DNA from 2 places in the Bradyrhizobium sp. 172 genome. Region 1 is predicted to be linked to the other one. Evidence: predicted binding sites of a transcription regulator. Region 1 holds the regulator's gene; the other holds the start of a gene.
The links. Region 1 encodes PhoB, which activates phosphate uptake and scavenging genes when phosphate is short. Its sites were predicted from a motif close to TGTCATNNANCTGTCAT; they were not measured.

Region 1 (10,161 bases):
GGCGAATGCCTTCGTCGAGCGCGTGCTACCCGGCGGCATGGTCCGCAAGCTCAGCGATGACGAGATGGCGCCCTATCGCGCGCCGTTTCCAACACCAGAGAGCCGCCGGCCCGTTCTTGCACTTCCGCGCGAACTGCCGATCGCAGGCGAGCCCGCTGACGTTTATCAGGCTCTGCAGTCCGCGCATGCAGCGCTGGCCGCGTCGTTCTATCCAAAGTTCCTGTTCACCGGCGAGCCCGGAGCTCTGGTCTCACCGGAATTTGCCGAACGGTTTGCAGCCTCCCTGAAGCACTGCGCGCTGGTTCGTCTCGGCGCCGGCCTGCATTTCCTCCAGGAGGATCACCCCGAGGCGATCGGGCGCTCCGTCGCCGGCTGGATCGCGGGCATCGAGGCAGTGCGCCCGCAGCTTGCGGCCTGAGCAGAACGCTACCTCCGAACGACGTGCTCATCGCGGCCGCTGGCGGGCGGCCGCAATGACGTCTGTGATGTCGCAGTGCAACCGGATGATCGAGCGCGAGCCGTCGGCCACGTAATCGTGCGCGCCGCAGCGGCCGCGCGCGGCGCGACCCTCTTTCAACAGCGAAATCCCGCCCATAGATTGATTTCGACTTAAGCCGTGACGGAACATTGTACGGCCGAAATCATCAAAACTTCATGGCGTCTGCGCCAGGATGGCCATGGAGATTCGCGTCAGGCTTGCCGCCGAAAGCGCCAAACCGTGCATCAGGAGCCCGCAACCTGCCTAAAACCTTGAAGCCACGACTTTTTGTTCGAATTGTCGAATTCCACTCCGCCCCAAAACGCGCTAGTGGAGGGGCAGGGGGCATGCGCGATGCCGGAGCCGCCGGCGAGGATTCGTCGGGTGCCTGCGTGTCGTCCGCCTGTTCGCCGGCCACCCTGGCCGCTGAAGCGTTGTTCGAGGTTTAGATGCTGGAAGCCATACGCAGGGCGATGTCGTTTCTGCGCCAGAAGCAAATCCTGCATAAGCTTGGAGTTGTGATCAGCGTCGCGGTCATCGGCATCGCTTGCTATGTGCTCTACCACATGCTGCGCGGCATCGATGTCAACGAAGTCCTCGAAGCGATCAAGAGCACCGAGCCGAGCCAGATCGCGATGGCGGCGCTGTTCGTCGCTGCGGGCTATTTCACGCTGACCTTCTACGACCTGTTCGCCGTGCGCGCGATCGGCCATCCCCACGTGCCCTATCGGATTAACGCGCTCGCTGCCTTCACCAGCTATTCGATCGGCCACAATGTCGGCGCCAGCGTCTTCACCGGCGGCGCGGTGCGCTACCGCATCTATTCCGCCTATGGCCTGAACGCGATCGACGTCGCAAAGATCTGCTTCCTCGCCGGCCTGACCTTCTGGCTCGGCAATGCCGCGGTGCTGGGCCTCGGCATCTCCTATCATCCGGAAGCCGCGGCCTCGATCGACATGCTTCCGCCCTGGCTGAACCGGATGCTGGCGATGATGATCATCGTCGGACTGGTCGCTTACGTGGTCTGGGTCTGGACCCAGCCGCGCATGGTCGGCCGCGGGCCCTGGACCGTGATGCTGCCGGGCGGCCCGCTGACGCTGCTCCAGATCGCGATCGGCATCATCGATCTCGGCTTCTGCGCGCTCGCGATGTACGTGCTGGTCCCTGACGAGCCCAATCTCGGTTTCGTGGTGGTCGCGGTGATCTTCGTCTCGGCCACGCTGCTCGGCTTTGCCAGCCATTCGCCCGGAGGCCTTGGCGTGTTCGACGCGGCGATGCTGGTCGGGCTCTGGCAGATGGACCGCGAGGAGCTGCTGGGCGGGATGCTGCTGTTCCGCGTCCTCTATTATCTGTCCCCTTTTGTCATATCTGTAATCTTGCTGACGTTTCGCGAAGTTATCATCGGCGCACGATCGAAGCGCCTGCAGCAGGCTGCGCTCAAGCTCGACCCCGGCCCCGCGCCTGAAGCCGCTTACGTGAGAAAGCGCAGCGACAGCGGCGCCTGACCGGCGCAAGGCCTTTTGGAGAAGCCCGCCCCGATGGCGATCGACGCCCCAACTTCTCCCTCCTCCCCGCCCTGGTCCGACCGGCTGCGGCACTCGACCGTCATCCTGATCGCCGCGGCGCTCGCGCTATCCGTGGTGGTCTCGCTGGGGGAATTATCGGCGCTGCATGCGATTGCGGTGTTCCTCTGCATCGCGGCCGCAGCGCTGATCCCGTGGCGCCTGCACGATACCGCCGCCTCGCGCGAAGAGACCCGCCGCGTCAACCCGGTCGAGAGCGCGGCGGTCGCCGCAGTGGTCGCCGGCATGCCCGATCCCGCGGTGCTGCTCGACCGCGCCGGCCGCGTCATCCATCTCAACGCCGCAGCCGCCCAGCTCGCGCCGGCACTGCGCCGGAATGAGCTCGCCCAGTTCGCGCTGCGCTCGCCCGAGATCATCACGGCGCTGCGCGAGTCGATCGCGACCACCGAGCCGCGGCGCGCGACCTATCTCGACCATGTCCCGGTCGATCGCTGGATGGAGCTGACCATCACGCCGGTGCCGGTGCCGACCACCTTTGGCGGCGCCGACAAATGCATGCTGATGACCTTTCACGACCAGACGCCGCTGCGCCGGGTCGAGGAAATGCGGGCCGATTTCGTCGCCAATGCCAGCCACGAGCTGCGCACGCCGCTGGCCGCGCTGTCCGGCTTCATCGACACGCTCCAGGGCCAGGCCAAGGACGATCCCAAGGCGCGCGAGCGCTTCCTCGGCATCATGCACAACCAAGCCACCCGGATGGCGCGCCTGATCGACGATCTCTTGTCGCTGTCGCGGGTGGAGCTGTCGGCCCATGTGCGGCCCGACACCCTGGTCGACCTGCTGCCGATCATCTTGCAGGTCGCCGATGGGCTCGAGCCGCTGGCGCGGGAACGCCAGGTCGAGGTCGAGACCCAGCTGCCCGAGACCCCGGTGCTGATCGCGGGGGACCGCGAGGAGTTGCTCCGCCTGTTCGAGAATTTGATCGAGAACGCGCTCAAATACGGCGCCTCCGGTGGACGCATTATCGTGTCGCTGATATCAGGCGCGGCCCCTGATGGAACTCAGGAAATCCGGGTGCTGGTCCGGGATTTCGGCCCCGGCATCGCGCCGGAGCACCTGCCGCGGCTGACCGAGCGCTTCTACCGGGTCGATGTCGGCGACAGCCGCTCGCAGGGCGGCACCGGCCTGGGATTGTCGCTGGTGAAACATATTCTTAACCGTCATCGCGGCCGGCTTTTGATCGAAAGCGTGCCCAAACAGGGCGCCACTTTCACCGCCTGTTTTCCCCAGGCAAGCCTGCGGCTCTGAGCTAAATTCCAGCGATTTCAGCTGCTTAACACTGTCATCCGACTGTCACCAAACCTTCGTAAAAGCTCAGCTGTCCGCTCCTAAAGGGGCGGCACGGGGAGCGCGATCGGGCGCGGATGGCGCTTCGCTCCCCTGTATGGAGACCAGCATGAATTTCCTCAAAACACTCGTCGCTGCTGGCATTGTCGCCGCATCGACGACGGCGGCCTTTGCTGCCGACATCACCGGAGCCGGCGCGACGTTCCCGTTCCCGATCTATTCCAAATGGGCCGACGCCTACAAGAAGGAGACCGGCAACGGTCTGAACTACCAGTCGATCGGCTCCGGCGGCGGCATTAAGCAGATCCAGGCCAAGACCGTGACCTTCGGCGCCAGCGATGCGCCGCTCAAGGCCGAGCAGCTCGAGAAGGACGGCCTCGTCCAGTGGCCGATGGTGATGGGTGCCATCGTGCCCGTCGTCAACATCGAGGGCGTGAAGCCCGGTGAACTGGTGTTCGACGGCGAGACGCTGGCCAGCATCTATCTCGGCAAGATCACCAAATGGGACGACGCCGCGATCAAGAAGCTCAACCCGAACGTGAAGCTGCCCTCGGAGGCCATCACCGTGGTCCGCCGTTCGGACGGTTCGGGCACCACCTTCAACTTCACCAACTACCTCGCCAAGGCCAGCGCGGATTGGAAGAGCAAGGTCGGTGAGGGTACCGCGGTCGAGTGGCCGGTCGGCGTCGGCGCCAAGGGCAATGAAGGCGTGTCCGGCAACATCAGCCAGACCAAGAACTCGATTGGCTATGTCGAGTACGCCTATGCCAAGCAGAACAAGCTGACCTACACCGGTCTCATCAACAAGGCCGGCAAGCCTGTGCAGCCCACCGTCGAAGCCTTCCAGGCGGCCGCCTCCAACGCCGACTGGGCCAAGGCTCCCGGCTACTACGTCATCCTGACCGACCAGCCCGGCGAGAAATCCTGGCCGATCACGGCGGCGACCTTCATCCTCATGCACAAGGACGCCACCGACAAGGCGGCCTCGCAGGAAGCCATCAAGTTCTTCCGCTGGGCCTTCAAGAGCGGCGGCAAGGCGGCTGAAGAGCTCGACTACATCCCGATGCCGGATCCGGTCGTTCAGCTGATCGAGAAGACCTGGGCTGCCGACATCAAGAGCTAGGTTCGCGACGCTCGTGCCCCGGATGCGCTGCGCTGCATCCGGGGCACGGACCAACAAAAAACGTATACTATTTGGTACAGGGGATCGGCGTGGCAGAGATGGCCGTTCAGAGCGATGTAATCGACGACGCCGGACCGTATGACCGCGCCAAGGCCTTGAGCGCGTTCAAGCTCGGCGACGTTACCTTCTACTGGATTACGCGGCTCTCCGCGATCTCGGTGCTTCTGATCCTCGGCGGCATCATCATTTCGCTGATCGTCGGCGCTTTCCCGGCGATGAAAGAATACGGCGTCTCCTTCCTGTGGACGCAGCGCTGGGCGCCCTCCGCAGATCCGCCGGTGCTCGGCGCGCTCGGGCCGATGTACGGCACGCTCGTCACCTCCTTCATCGCGATGCTGATCGCCATTCCCGTGGGTCTCGGCATTGCGATCTTCCTCACCGAGCTCTGCCCGCAATGGCTGCGCCGCCCGATCGGCATGGCAATCGAGCTGCTCGCCGGTATTCCCTCGATCATCTACGGCATGTGGGGCTTCTTCGTGTTGGGTCCGTTCCTGGCCAACACGTTCCAGCCCTTCATGATCAAGATCTTCGACGGCGTTCCCGTGCTGGGCGCGATCTTCGCAGGTCCCCCGTCCTATCTCAGCCTGTTCAATGCCGCGCTGATCCTTGCCATCATGGTGCTGCCCTTCATCACCTCGATCTCGGTCGACGTGTTCAAGACGGTGCCTCCGGTCCTGAAGGAAGCCGCCTACGGCGTCGGCTGCACCACATGGGAAGTCGTCCGCAGCGTGGTGATCCCCTACACCCGGGTCGGCGTCATCGGCGGCATCATGCTGGCGCTGGGCCGCGCGCTCGGCGAGACCATGGCGGTGACCTTCATCATCGGCAACTCGTTCCGGATCTCGTCATCGATCTTTGCGCCGGGCACCACGATCTCGGCGGCGATCGCATCCGAGTTCGCCGAGAGCGACGGCCTGCACCAATCCGGCCTGATCCTGCTCGGCCTCCTGCTGTTCGTTCTGACCTTCTTCGTGCTCGCAGCGGCGCGGCTGATGCTGATGCGGCTGGAAAAGAAGGCGGGGAATTAGCGCCATGAATCCGATCTATTCACGCCGACGCCGCAAGGACATCGTCGTCCGCGGGCTCTGCATCGCCGCAACCGCCTTCGGCGTCACCTGGCTCGCGCTGATCCTGATCACGCTGCTCTACAACGGGCTGGCGGGACTCAATGTCCAGCTGTTCACCGAGAACACGCCGCCACCGGGATCGAACGAGGGCGGTCTGCTCAACGCCATCGTCGGCTCGCTGATCATGACCGTGATCGGCGTCGGCATCGGCGCGCCGCTCGGTATGTTCGCCGGCACCTATCTCGCCGAATACGGCCGCAATGACCGGCTGACCTCGGTGATCCGCTTCATCAACGACATCCTGCTCTCGGCGCCCTCGATCATCATCGGCCTGTTCATCTACGGCGCCGTGGTGGTGCCGATGCGCGGCTTCTCGGCGATCGCAGGCTCGCTCGCCCTCGCGGTCATCGTGATCCCGGTGGTGCTGCGCACGACCGAGGACATGCTGCTGCTGGTGCCGAACGCGTTGCGCGAGGCGGCCTCGGCGCTCGGCCTGCCGCGTTCGCTGGTGATCAAGCGGATCGCTTATCGTGCTGCCCGATCGGGTCTCATCACCGGCGTGCTGCTCGCGACCGCTCGCGTCGCCGGTGAAACCGCGCCGCTGCTGTTCACCGCGCTATCGAACCAGTTCTTCAGCCTCGGCCTGAACAAGACGATGGCGAACCTGCCTGTGACCATCAACAACTTCGTGCAGAGCCCCTATGCCTATTGGAAGCAGTTGGCCTGGAGCGGGGCGCTGCTCATCACCCTGACCGTTCTTGCCCTTAATATTTTCGCGCGCATCCTTGGCGCCGAGAGGACCGCAAAATGAGTGATCTTTCCGTGTCGATGAGCGCGTCCGGTGGACTGCCGCACGCGGCGGTGCTGCCCGAGGCGCCCCCCAAGGTGACCGTGCGTAACCTGGACTTCTATTACGGCGAGCACCATGCGCTGAAGAACATCAACCTGACGCTCGGCGCCAACCGCGTTACGGCGTTCATCGGTCCGTCGGGCTGCGGCAAGTCGACCCTGCTGCGCATCTTCAACCGGATGTACGACCTCTATCCCGGCCAGCGCGCCACCGGTCAGCTCATGCTCGATCAGACCAACATTCTCGACCCCAGGCTGGACCTCAATTTGCTGCGCGCCCGCGTCGGCATGGTGTTCCAGAAGCCGACGCCGTTCCCGATGACGATCTACGAGAACATCGCGTTCGGCATCCGTCTCTATGAGAAGATCTCGAAGTCCGAGATGGACGGCCGCGTCGAGAAGGCGCTGCGCGGCGGCGCGCTGTGGAACGAGGTCAAGGACAAGCTCAACGCCTCCGGCCTGTCGCTCTCCGGCGGCCAGCAGCAGCGCCTCTGCATCGCCCGCACCGTCGCGGTGCGGCCCGAGGTGATCCTGTTCGACGAACCCTGTTCGGCGCTCGACCCGATCTCGACCGCCAAGGTCGAGGAGCTGATCCAGGAGCTGTCCGAGGATTACACGATCGCTATCGTCACCCACAACATGCAACAGGCGGCGCGCGTCTCCGACAAGACCGCCTTCATGTATCTCGGCGAGCTGATAGAGTTCGACGACACCAGCAAGATCTTCACGTCGCCGTCAGATCGGCGCACGCAGGATTACATCACCGGCCGGTTCGGCTAGGAGACGCGACATGGGTTCTGAACATACCGCAAAGGCTTTCGACACCGACCTCCAGGAACTCACTCGCCTGGTCGCCGAGATGGGCGGCATCGCCGAGCGCATGATCGTCGAGTCCGTCGACGCGCTGATCCGCCGCGACGTCCCGCTCGGCCAGCGCGTCGTCGCCATCGACACCGAGCTCGACGCGCTGCAGAAGCGCATCGAGGAGCGTGCGGTGCTCACCATCGCCCGCCGCCAGCCGATGGCGGTCGATCTGCGCGAGATCGTCGGCGCCATGCGCGTCGCGACCGATCTCGAGCGCATCGGCGACCTCGCCAAGAACATGGGCAAGCGCGTCGCGGCGCTGGAGACGGACTTCCATCCGCTCAAGCTGTTCCGCGGCCTCGAGCACATGACCGACCTCGTGCAGCAGCAGGTCAAGTCGGTGCTGGACGCCTATGCCGCGCATGATTTGCCGGCGGCGATGGCGGTGTGGAAGGGCGACGAGGAAGTCGACGCCATCTGCACCTCGCTGTTCCGCGAACTCCTCACCTACATGATGGAGGATCCGCGCAATATCTCGTTCTGCATCCATCTGATGTTCTGCGCCAAGAACATCGAGCGGATCGGCGACCACGCCACCAATATCGCCGAGACCGTGTTCTACATGATCGAGGGCCAGGCGATCACCGACAAGCGGCCGAAGGGCGACATGACGACCTTTGCCAACACGGTACCGAACACCTGAAGACTTAAGGAGCGACGACCCGATGGGCGCACGCATTATGGTGGTTGAGGACGAGGAAGCCCTGACCGAGCTTCTCCGCTACAACCTCGAAGGCGACGGCTATGACGTCGAGACGGTGATGCGCGGCGACGACGCCGACACCCGCCTCAAGGAGCACATCCCCGATCTGATCGTGCTCGACTGGATGCTGCCGGGCCTGTCAGGCATCGAATTGTGCCGGCGGCTTCGCACCCGTCCCGAGACCAAGCAGCTCCCGATCATCATGCTCACCGCGCGCGGCGAGGAGAGCGAGCGGGTGCGGGGTCTTGCGACCGGCGCCGACGATTACATCGTCAAGCCGTTCTCGGTGCCGGAGCTGCTGGCGCGCGTGAAAGGCCTGCTGCGGCGCGCGAGCCCGGAGCGCCTCGCCACCGTCCTTGCTTTTGGCGACATCGAGCTCGACCGTGACAAGCGCCGCGTGGCGCGCTCGGGCCGGCCGATCGATCTCGGTCCGACCGAATATCGCCTGCTGGAGTTCTTCCTGGAGCATCCGGGACGGGTGTTCTCGCGCGAGCAGCTGCTCGACAGCGTCTGGGGCCGCGACATCTATATCGACGAGCGCACCGTCGACGTGCATATCGGCCGCCTGCGCAAGCTGCTCAATCTCGGCCGCGAGCAGGACCCGATCCGCACCGTCCGCGGCGCCGGCTACGCGCTGGATGATCGCTTCGCGAAGGCGGAGCAGGTGTAGGGTTGCAGGCTTGTTTGTTGGCGAGCTGTCCCTGCATTCTCAGCCGTCGTCCCGGACAAGCGAGCGAAGCGAGCGCTGATCCGGGACCCATAACCACCGAACGTGGTTTGGCGAAGACTCGGAGTGACCCCTTCCGCACGATTATTGCGTGCTCGGAGTATGGGTCCCGGCCCCCCGTGCGCAATTGCGCACTAGGCCGGGACGACACTGAAATTGTTGAACTGTCTTCGCGTGACGACTAACGGGGACCCGGCTTTACCGGTGCGCGGCGCCGATCCGACGCGGGCTGGTACGCAACGCGCGAGTGCTGGGCGCAATAGGGCAGTCCGGACAGCGCCCTTCCACCGCAGAAGAAGAAGTCCGGGCTCGAGGGATCGCCGACCGGCCAGTGGCAGGTCGCCTCGTTCAATTCCAGCAGCGACAGCCGCTGGCTCATCGGCACCACGTTGTCGTAGGTGACCGGATCCGGCTCAGCCTCGACCTCGAAGGCCTGCGCCAGCGCGGTGTTGCCGCGCGAGATCGGGCGGCTCACCCGCATCATGTGCTGCGCGGGGCGCGCCTTGCGCGGCCGCGGCGCTGCCGATGATGGGCTCTTGGCGCGGCCCGAAAGGCCGAGCCTGTGCACTTTGCCGATCACGGCATTGCGGGTCACATTGCCGAGCTCCGCCGCGATCTGGCTGGCCGAAAGTCCGGCCTCCCAGAGCTTTTTCAGCTGCTCGACGCGATCATCGGACCAGGTCAAAACCGTCATTGCACCCTTTCCCTCGCTGCGCGCCAGCCATCCTGGGGCCTCGCAGCGAATGCCTAAGCCTTCAAAAACCCGTGCCGCCAGAATCCCTTAAGGCTCGCCGGGCGCGTCTTGAACGCCCGAACGTTTACGCCGGTACATAAGGACTTAAAGATCAGAACCACTGCACGAGATGTCGTATCTGACAATCCAAACGCTACAATATGGCGTGACTCCCGCGCAAGAGTCCGCCGACTCGCTTCCACATGTTCCGTGGCCAAATCCCTCTAAATCGGCACCGCAAGACTACGGATTCAGCGTTTCGCGAGGCTTTCCGGGCGGCATTGACACCCGTTTCACCAGGCCTAAGATAGTCGCACGTGCCGCCCTCAAGAGGCGGCACGTTTCGTTTTCCGGGCCGGTCGATGGTGCGTTGCGCAATGCACGCTCACTCCGTCCGCAACATTCAAGTGACCATCATGACTAACAGCGCAGCGCCGCATTTGCTCCCCGTTTTCGCCAGGTCCGACCTTGGTTTCGAGCGTGGCGAAGGCTGCTGGCTGATCGCGACCAATGGCGAGCGCTATCTCGATTTCACCTCCGGGGTGGCGGTGAATGCGCTCGGCCATGCCCATCCGGCGCTGGTCGCGGCGTTGCAGGAGCAGGCCACCAAGCTCTGGCACATGTCGAATCTGTTCCAGAGCCCGGACGGCGAAAAGCTCGCCGCGCGCCTGTGCAATGAAAGTTTCG
Region 2 (10,161 bases), 650 kb from region 1:
GTGTCCGCGCCGAGGAGCTCAAGCCCAGCACCGATTCCGAGTGGGTGCTGCAGAGCGACCGCGGCCTGACCTATACCGCCGAGCTGCCGAAGGGCTCCAAGGTGGTCGAGGGCGAGTGGTGGAGCGCCGATTATTCCGGCCCGCCGCTGGTTTCGATGGAGAAGAAGATCGCGGACGGACTCGGCCTCAAGGTCGGCGACGAGGTCGTGGTCAATATCCTCGGCCGCGACATCCCCGCGAAGATCAGCAATCTGCGCAGCATCGACTGGCAGGGCCTCGGCATCAATTTCGTCCTCGTGTTCTCGCCGAACGCATTCAAGGGCGCGCCGCACACCCACATCGCGACGCTGACGGAAGCCGGCGGCGATGCGGCCGGCGACGGCAAGATCATCAAGGAGGTCGCTGACGCCTATCCGATGGTGACGAGCGTGCGCGTGCGCGAGGTGATGGAGACGGTCGGCTCGGTCGTGACCAACCTGGCGCTGGCGATCCGCGGCGCCAGCGCGGTGACCCTGATCTCGGCGATTCTGGTGCTCGGCGGCGCGCTCGCCGCCGGCCATCGCCACCGGGTCTACGATGCGGTGATCCTCAAGACCCTGGGCGCGACCCGGCTGCGGCTGCTCGGCGCCTATGCGCTCGAATACCTCCTGATCGGGCTTGCCACCGCGGTCTTCGGCGTTTTCGCCGGCAGCGTCGCGGCCTGGATGATCGTGACCCGGCTGATGACCCTCACTTTCGTCTGGCAGGGCGGCAGCGCAGCCGGCGTGGTCGCGGCTGCCTTGGTCGTCACGGTCGGCCTCGGGCTCGCCGGCACCCTGCTGGCGTTGAACAAAAAGCCCGCCACGGTGTTGCGGAATTTGTGACAAATGGTAGCGGGCGGCGGCACGGGAGCGAAATCGCACGATTCCAGCGATTAACCACGTCCGCTCGTCTGGATTGCAGGTAAGGGCGACATTCAGCCGCGCGTGGACGGTTGCAGCGAATGTGTTAGTTTCCCACATATCGAATGGGTTCGGAGCCCCGATTGTTAGCCAAAATTTAGTCGGCAGACATCGGTATCCGAGATAGAATTTGACGAACCGGCGGCATGGCGACCCTCATGCCGGACCGGACCAACCAACGGGAATTCGACCATGTCGGACCTAGACCGCAATTACGCTTCTCCTTTCGGCAGGGCCGCCGGGCGTGTTGACGCCGCGACGGTCGATGCCGGCCTGCGCGCCTACATGCTGCGCATCTACAACTACATGAGCATCGGCCTGGCCATCACCGGCCTTGCCGCCCTCGGCGTCTACATGGCCGCCGTGACGGACGTTCCGACCCCGGAAGCCGTGCGGGTCGGCAAGCTGTTCCTGACGCCGTTCGGCTACGCGATGTTCGTCAGCCCCCTGAAGTGGCTGTTCATGCTCGCGCCGCTCGCCATGGTGTTCGTGATCTCGGCAGGCATCAACCGGCTCGCTCCTTCGACCGCCCAGATCCTGTTCTGGGTGTTCGCGGCACTGATGGGCGTCTCGCTGTCCTCGATCTTCCTGGTGTTCACGCACACCTCGATCGTCCGGGTGTTCTTCATCACCGCGGCGACTTTCGGCGCGCTCAGCCTCTACGGTTACACCACCAAGCGTGACATGAGCGGAATGGGTTCGTTCCTGTTCATGGGCCTGATCGGCATCGTCATCGCGAGCCTGGTGAACCTGTTCCTGGCGAGCTCGGTGCTGCAGTTCGTCGTGTCGGTGGTCGGCGTGCTGGTGTTCGCGGGCCTCACCGCCTGGGATACCCAGCGGCTGAAGAACGACTACATCTACGGTTACGCTTCGGCCGGCGATGACATCGCAGAGCGTGCGGCCATCACCGGCGCGCTGTCGCTGTACCTGAACTTCATCAACTTGTTCACGCTGCTCCTGCAGCTCCTCGGCCAGCGCGACTAAGCGCCAGCCCAGAGTGGACGACAGCAACCCCCGGCCGAGAGGCCGGGGTTTTTGTTTGGGGCGAGCCTCTCAACACCCACCGTCATTGCGAGCGCAGCGAAGCAATCCAGAGTCCCTCCGCTGGTGCATTTCTGGATTGCTTCGTCGCAAGGGCTCCTCGCAAGGACGGAGTATGAGGAAGCACGGTTGCCTCTTCCAGCCGCCCCGGGAAGGCTCTAATCTTGCGGCATGTCCGCACCCGATATCAGGCCCACCACCGAGGCCGACCTCCCCGCCATCACGGCCATCTATCGGCAGGCTGTCCGCGAGGGCACCGCGACGTTCGAGCTGGAGCCGCCCGACCTTGCCGAGATGACGCGCCGCTACCGCACGCTGATCGACGGCGGCTACCCCTATTTCGTCGCCATCCTCGACGGGCGCGTCGCCGGCTACGCCTATGCCGGTGCCTACCGGCCCCGCCCGGCCTACCGCTTCACGGTCGAGAACTCGATCTATCTCGATCCATCCTTCCACCGCCGCGGCATCGGGGCGCTCCTGCTGGAGCGGCTGATCGTCGAATGCGAGGCACGCGGCTTCCGTCAGATGATCGCGGTAATTGGGGATTCCACCAATGCCGGCTCGATCGGCGTGCACACCAGGGCCGGCTTCAAAATGATCGGCACGCATCCCAGCGTCGGGCTGAAATTCGGCCGCTGGCTGGACACGGTAATGATGCAGCGGAGCCTCGGCGAGGGCGCCAAGAGCGTGCCGGGGAAGTAAGGCCCGTAGCCCGGGTGAGCGAAGCGATACCCGGGAACGCTGCAAGCAAAGACCCGGATGTCGCTACGCTCATCCGGGCTACTGGATCCCTGCTACACCACCGCCAATTTGCGATCGATCACCAGGAGCACGCGCTCCAGTTCGTGGCCGCGGCGCAGGATCAAGCCCGTCGCCGAGATCACGCTGTACATGCCCTGCTTGCGCGCGAGGCGCGGATCCTTCTCGATACGATAGATCGGCACTTCCGAGGCGCGGCGAAAGACCGAGAACACAGCGCGATCCCTGAGGAAGTCGATGGCATAGTCGCGCCACTCGCCTTCGGCAACCATCCGGCCGTAGAGATTGAGAATACGGTGCAGCTCGAGCCGGTTGAACGTCACGCGGCTCAGTTGCGCATTCGAAGCGGCGGGGCGCGCCGCCGCACGCTGTTCGCTCGGATCGGTATCCTCCGACAGACTCATAGGCCGCCTCCTGTCGCATCAGCATGACCGCGTCCGCGAAGACCGTCCCTCGACCGCGGATCATGACGGTTGCATGATTGCGCCAACTGTTCCCCACCGCAAGGGCCCTTGGAAGGACCTTGGAATCGGAGCCAATCCGCCCACACGCAGCGGTGGAACTCTGTCGCGGCAAACCGTCACGGGATCGTTAGCAGGAATCATAGTGTCGCCGCTTTTCCGCCAAGCGACTGCCGCCCTGCGTTGCGAAAAGACCTATGTGCGTTGACCCGGTCCTTTCGGTTCCGGATTCCTCAGCCCCCAGCCCCCCGGGGCCGTCAGGATCGGGTCTGTTCGCACGACAAGGAGGGCCAACGCGAGTTGGTCCTTTTTTGTTTGAGTCGAATTGTTTGGGTCGGGATGTTTCTGCCTCGACGGATATCTCAGCATCTCAGCAAAAACCCTTTCCCCTCATCCTGAGGAGCCGCGAAGCGGCGTCTCGAAGGATCGAGGCCGAGCTGCCTCAGCAGGGCCTGCATGGTTCGAGACGGCGCTGACGCGCCTCCTCACCATGAGGATTGAGAGTGTGCTTGAGTCGGACGATTCGAAGTGCGCGTCAGTGCAGCGACGTGTACGCCGCGCCCAGCATCGGGCCCGGTCTCTCCCGGCTGCCGTCCTGGACATAGACCACGGCACCGTCGACGCCGTCACGCGTGAGGTTCTCGATCGGCACCGTCCAGCTTTCCGGGCGGCCGGTCCAGTCGCCGACCTTCAGCAGGTTGCGCACCACGTTGTGATAGATCACTTGCTGTCCGCGATTTTCGCCGCGACTGATCGCGATCGGCACCGACCTCGCAATCGAGCAGATCCAGACCTCGCCGTGGGACGCCGTCGGCTCCTTGCTCGCGGCCACCGAGACGTTGATCTGCTTGCCCGCGAGCGACATCGTCACCGGCACGCTCATCACACCAGTGCCCGTCTCGGTTTTGCCGATGGCGCTTTCGATGCCGGTGCGGTCGCTGCCGACGACATGCGTGGAGCCGTTGACCACGACCTGCGGCGTGTAGACTTCGCGGTCGCCGCGCATGCGCGAATACGCACGCTGCCGTGCAGAGAAGCGCGAATCGGCCAATGTGTCCTTCCAGCCGAGATAGTCCCAATAGTCGATCGGCATGCTCAGCGCGATGATCGAGGGATCGCGGGCGAGGTCGCCGATGATCTTGTCGGCCGGCGGGCAGGAGGAGCAGCCCTGCGAGGTAAACAACTCGACAACGGCGCGGGGATCAGCCTCGGCAGGGCGGATGACGGCGACGATTGCACAGAGACCAAGAGCTCCCGACCAGAGGGCACCGGACCAGCGTGAAACCAGATGAGAAGCCGTCATTGTTGTCATGTCGAACGCCGCACACCATTGCTCGTGAGAGGGAAATCTTACCGCCGGATGGTCACCGTAATCTTACGGGCCTCACACATTTGTTGTCCGTCCAAGAACCGTACAAGGGGAGGTTCTGTGCCGGGCGGGCCCATCTGAAGCCTGCCGCAAACGCGTGAAGGCGGCCTTGTGATAGGCCGCCTTCGTGTAACCTACTACTCACTTCGCAGTGAGCCACCGTTCACAAATCCGCGCTTACGCCGCGAGCTTGCGTAGCACGTAGTGCAGGATGCCGCCGTTGCGGTAGTATTCGAGTTCGTCCAGCGTATCGATGCGGCAGAGCAGCGAAACGCGCTGCAGCGAACCGTCGCCGGAGACGATCTCCGCGGTCAGCTTCTGGCGCGGCTTGAGGTCGCCAACGAGGCCGCGCAGCGTGACCTTCTCGTCGCCCTTCAGACCGAGCGACGACCAGGAGGTGCCGTCCTCGAAGGTCAGCGGCAGCACGCCCATACCGACCAAATTGGAGCGGTGGATGCGCTCGAAGCTCTGGCAGATCACGGCGCGCACGCCGAGCAGACGGGTGCCCTTCGCGGCCCAGTCGCGCGAGGAGCCGTTGCCGTATTCGGCGCCGGCGAACACCACCAGCGGCACCTGCTCCTGCTGGTACTTCATCGCGGCGTCGTAGATCGACATCTGCTCGCCGTCGGGCCAGTGCTTGGTGAGACCGCCTTCCGGAATATTGCCGTCGGCGCCCTTCAGCATGAAGTTCTTGATGCGGATATTGGCGAAGGTGCCGCGCATCATGACTTCGTGGTTGCCGCGCCGCGTGCCGTACTGGTTGAAGTCGGCCGGACGCACCTGGTGCTCGCTGAGATATTTGCCGGCGGGCGAGGTGAGCTTGATCGAACCGGCCGGCGAGATGTGGTCGGTGGTGATCTTGTCGCCGAACATGGCGAGGATGCGGGCCTCGACGATGTCGGTGACCGGCTCCGGCTCCTTCTTCATGCCTTCGAAATAGGGCGGGTTCTGCACATAGGTCGAACTCATGTTCCAGCGATAGGTTTCGCTCTCGACCGTCTTGATCTTGCGCCAGTTGGTGTCGCCCTTGAACACGTCGGCATACTTCTTCTTGAAGATCGACGCGGTCACGAACTTCTTCATGAAGGCGTTGATCTCCTTGGTCGTCGGCCAGATGTCCTTGAGGTAGACCGGCTTGCCGTCCTTGCCTTCACCGAGCGGCTCGACGGCGAGGTTCTTGGTGACGGTGCCCGCGAGCGCGTGGGCGACCACGAGCGGCGGCGAAGCCAGATAGTTCGCCTGCACGTCCGGTGAGACGCGGCCTTCGAAGTTGCGATTGCCGGAGAGCACCGCAGCCGCGACGATGCCGTTGTCGTTGATCGACTTCGAGATCTCCTCGGGCAGCGGACCTGAATTACCGATGCAGGTGGTGCAGCCGAAACCGACCAGGTTGAAGCCGACCTTGTCGAGATCGGCCTGGAGACCGGAATCGGCAAGATAGGCCGCCACCACCTGGCTGCCCGGGGCGAGCGAGGTCTTCACCCACGGCTTTGCCTTGAGGCCCTTCGCGGCGGCGTTGCGCGCCAGAAGACCGGCGCCGATCAGCACGCTCGGGTTCGAGGTGTTGGTGCAGGAGGTGATCGCGGCGATCACGACGTCGCCATGGCCGATGTCGAAGTTCTTGCCGTCGACGGCGAAGCGCTTCCCCGGCTCCTCGGCCTTCTTGTATTCGCTGGCGAGCGCGAGCGAAAAGCCCTCGGCCACGGACGGCAGCGCAATGCGGCCTTCGGGGCGCTTCGGGCCGGCCATCGAGGGCACGACATCACCGAGGTCGAGCGTCAGCGTTTCCGTGAACACCGGATCGGGCGACTTGGCGGTACGGAACAGCCCTTGCGCCTTCGCATAGGCCTGCACCAGCGCGACGCGCGCCGAGGCGCGGCCGGAGGTCTTGAGATAATCCAGTGCGGCGGCATCGACCGGGAAGAAGCCGCAGGTCGCGCCATATTCGGGCGCCATGTTGGCGATGGTTGCCTTGTCTGCGACCGAGAGATGGTCGAGGCCGGGGCCGAAGAACTCCACGAACTTGCCGACGACGCCGAGCTTGCGCAGCATCTGCGTCACCGTCAGCACCAGGTCGGTCGCGGTGACGCCTTCCTTCATCGCGCCCTTCAGCTTGAAGCCGACGACGTTGGGCAGCAGCATCGACAGCGGCTGGCCGAGCATGCAGGCTTCCGCCTCGATGCCGCCGACACCCCAGCCGAGCACGGCAAGGCCGTTGACCATGGTGGTGTGGGAATCGGTGCCAACCAGCGAGTCGGGATACGCGACCTCGAAGGTGCCGGTCTTCTTGCCGACCGTCATCTTCTCCTTCTTGGTCCACACCGTCTGGGAGAGATATTCGAGATTGACCTGGTGGCAGATGCCGGTGCCGGGCGGCACGACGGAGAAGTTCGAGAACGCCTTCTGGCCCCATTTCAGGAACTCGTAGCGCTCCTGGTTCTGCTTGTATTCCTCGGTGACGTTCTTGCCGAAGGCCTTGTTGTCCCCGAAGAAGTTCACGATCACGGAGTGGTCGATGACGAGATCGACCGGCACCAGCGGATTGATCTTCTCGGCGTCGCCCCCGAGCTTCTGCATCGCGTTGCGCATCGCGGCGAGATCGACCACGGCGGGCACGCCGGTGAAGTCCTGCATCAGCACGCGCGCCGGGCGGAAGGCGATCTCATGCTCCAGCGACTTCTTGCGCAGCCACTTCGACACCGCGACGATGTCTTCCTTCTTGACCGAGCGGCCGTCCTCGTTGCGGAGCAGGTTCTCGAGCAAAACCTTCATCGAGTAGGGGAGTTTCGAAATTCCCTTCAGACCATTCTTCTCGGCCGTGGGCAGGCTGTAATAGACATAGGTCTTGGCGCCGACCTTGAGGGTCTTTTTGCATTTGAAGCTGTCGAGCGAGGTCATGTAGGAAATCCCAATTGTCAGTTATACCCGGCAGGGTATTTTAACACCGTCAGCGTAGGCAGGCTGAGTCACTTGCAGGGGCAGGTTGAGTTGCCGCATCAAGTAGTTCCGGGCTTATAGAAGCTTTCTAACCGCGCCGCCACAGCCACAATCGTGCCGCGGCAATCCGCGAGCCAAAAATTCCCATACGCTACCCCAAGTTTTCCTGAGGCCTGGCTTTGAGCGGATCGATACGAGGCAAGATGCAGCTTTCCGGACGCGGGGTCAGTTGCGTGCGGGGCGGGCGCGAGGTGTTTTCCGCGCTCGATTTCGAGGCCGGCTCCGGCGAAGCCGTGGCGGTCGTCGGCCGCAACGGATCGGGCAAGACCTCGCTGCTGAGGCTGATCGCGGGCCTGCTCATTCCGGCGAGCGGCACGATCGCGCTGGACGGGGGTGACGCCGAGCTGACGTTGCCGGAGCAATGCCACTATCTGGGTCATCGCGACGCCCTGAAGCCAGCCCTGAGCGTGGCGGAGAATCTGACGTTCTGGGCCGATTTTCTCGGCGGCGAGCGTTTCGACACCGGCAAGGGACTCGCCACCGTCGGGCTCGACCATGCCGCCGATCTGCCCGCCGCCTTCCTGTCCGCCGGCCAGCGCCGCCGGCTGTCGCTGGCCCGCCTGCTCACCGTCCGCCGCCCCGTCTGGCTGTTGGACGAGCCGACCACGGCGCTCGATGTCGCGGGACAGGACATGTTTTCCGGATTGATGCGCGGGCACTTGGCGCGCGGCGGCCTGATCGTCGCCGCCACCCATGCCCCGCTCGGGATCGATTCGCGGGAGCTGCGGATCGGGGGTGCGGCGTGATTCGGGTAAACCCTCAGGTTTCCAAGCGGCCGAACTCCGCCCTCTCCGTTCCCTCCCCCCTTGTGGGGGAGGGTCAGGGAGGGGGGTGCCACACGGCGCACTCTCTCGGTTCTCGCGTTCGGCAGGCGGGCGCTCCGTTGCTAGCAGCCCGCACCCAAGAACCATCTTCCTCGGGGCTACCCCCCTCCCCCGCCCTCCCCCACAAGGGGGGAGGGAGCGCAGCTCGCCCGGCGCAACCGGCCGACGCTGCCTCCTCACCTCTGGGAGCAGTGGCATGACCGCCCTGTCTGCCCTCATCCGCCGGGATATCCGGATCGCGCTCCGCGTCGGGGGCGGGGCGTTGATTGGCGTGCTGTTCTTTCTGACCGTGGTGGTGCTGATGCCGTTTGCTGTGGGGCCGGACCTGGCACTGCTGTCGCGGCTCGGACCCGCCATCCTGTGGCTGGGGGCGCTGCTGGCGAGCCTGCTGACCCTGGACCGGCTGTTCATGGCCGACCACGAGGACGGCTCGCTCGACCTGATCACGATGAGCCGGACCCCGCTGGAACTCGCCTGCGCGTCGAAAGCGCTGGCGCATTGGCTGGCCGCCGGCCTGCCGCTGATCGTCGCAACCCCCGTGCTCGGCCTGCTGCTCAACCTCGACATGGTCGCAACCGGTGCTGTGGCGCTGACACTGCTCGCCGGCACCCCGGCGCTGACATTTACCGGGATGGTCGGTGCGGCGCTGGCGGTGACGCTGCATCGTGGCGGCTTGCTGATAGCTGTCCTGGTGCTGCCGCTGTCGATACCGGTGCTGATCTTCGGCGTCGCAGCCTCGCAGGCGGCGATCGTCGGACCCATGACGTTCGGCGCGCCGTTCTCGATCCTGTGCGCGCTGTCGCTGGTCAGTCTCGTGATCGGCCCCTTCGCGGCTGCGGCGAGCCTGAAGCATGGGCTGGATTGAGATGGGCTGGACTGACCTTGACCCCGATCAACTTTCGCTGCGGACTTTCGTGCTGATTGCGTGAGCGCTTACCGGTGATTATCAGGATACCATGACGCTGATCGACCTCGCCAACCCCACACGGTTCCTCGCGCTGACGGCGCGGCTGCTGCCATGGCTTGCGGCCGCGACCATCATCCTGCTCGCGATCGGGCTCTATCAGTCTGCCACCGCACCCGACGACTATCAGCAGGGCGCGACGGTAAAGATCATGTTCATCCACGTGCCTAATGCCTGGCTGTCGATGTTCGTATGGGGCGTGATGAGCATTGCCTCGCTCGGCACGCTGGTGTGGCGGCATCCGCTTGCCGACGTCGCCGCCAAAGCGGCCGCCCCGATCGGCGCCAGCTTCACCTTCCTTGCGCTGCTCACGGGCTCGCTGTGGGGCCGGCCGATGTGGGGCACCTATTGGGAATGGGACGCGCGGCTGACCTCGGTGCTGATCCTGTTCCTGATGTATCTCGGCCTGATGGCGCTGTGGCGCGCGGTCGACGAGCCCTCCCGCGCGGCGCGCGCCGCCGCCGTGCTGACCCTAGTCGGCGCCATCAACCTGCCCATCATCAAGTTCTCGGTCGACTGGTGGAACACGCTGCACCAGCCGGCCTCGGTGATGCGGATGGGCGGCTCGTCGCTCGACAGATCATTCCTGATTCCGTTGCTGGTGATGGCGGTCGCGTTTACCCTGCTGTTCGTCACGCTGCATCTGGCTGCGATGCGCAACGAGATTTTGCGACGGCGCGTGCGGTCCCTGCAGATGATGCAGGCGAGCCGTGTGGCGTTTGCAGAAGTCGGCACCGGCTCGCGTGAAGGCAGCACGTCAAAAGAAGCTGGGGCTGCATGATCATGTCGCTCGGTCCCTATGCGT

Region 2: a site for PhoB is predicted at 3,208-3,224, ahead of IVB07_RS00830 (DUF2794 domain-containing protein). Genes of this name have one in related genera too.

Annotation. Positions count from the first base shown of each region.
Region 1 is NZ_CP064701.1:7,669,490-7,679,650, reverse strand. Features, by position in the region: gene IVB07_RS36415 (haloalkane dehalogenase) at 1-418, shown strand, start outside; gene IVB07_RS36410 (hypothetical protein) at 446-595, opposite strand; gene IVB07_RS36405 (lysylphosphatidylglycerol synthase domain-containing protein) at 928-1,983, shown strand; gene IVB07_RS36400 (ATP-binding protein) at 2,017-3,309, shown strand; gene pstS (phosphate ABC transporter substrate-binding protein PstS) at 3,458-4,471, shown strand; gene pstC (phosphate ABC transporter permease subunit PstC) at 4,570-5,559, shown strand; gene pstA (phosphate ABC transporter permease PstA) at 5,564-6,409, shown strand; gene pstB (phosphate ABC transporter ATP-binding protein PstB) at 6,406-7,227, shown strand; gene phoU (phosphate signaling complex protein PhoU) at 7,238-7,954, shown strand; gene phoB (phosphate regulon transcriptional regulator PhoB) at 7,977-8,684, shown strand; gene IVB07_RS36365 (GcrA family cell cycle regulator) at 8,923-9,435, opposite strand; gene IVB07_RS36360 (aspartate aminotransferase family protein) at 9,891-10,161, shown strand, end outside.
Region 2 is NZ_CP064701.1:160,020-170,180, reverse strand. Features, by position in the region: gene IVB07_RS00845 (FtsX-like permease family protein) at 1-863, shown strand, start outside; gene IVB07_RS00840 (Bax inhibitor-1/YccA family protein) at 1,134-1,925, shown strand; gene IVB07_RS00835 (GNAT family N-acetyltransferase) at 2,154-2,684, shown strand; gene IVB07_RS00830 (DUF2794 domain-containing protein) at 2,777-3,145, opposite strand; gene IVB07_RS00825 (DUF1223 domain-containing protein) at 3,738-4,514, opposite strand; gene acnA (aconitate hydratase AcnA) at 4,749-7,469, opposite strand; gene ccmA (heme ABC exporter ATP-binding protein CcmA) at 7,712-8,314, shown strand; gene ccmB (heme exporter protein CcmB) at 8,589-9,257, shown strand; gene IVB07_RS00805 (heme ABC transporter permease) at 9,349-10,137, shown strand; gene ccmD (heme exporter protein CcmD) at 10,134-10,161, shown strand, end outside.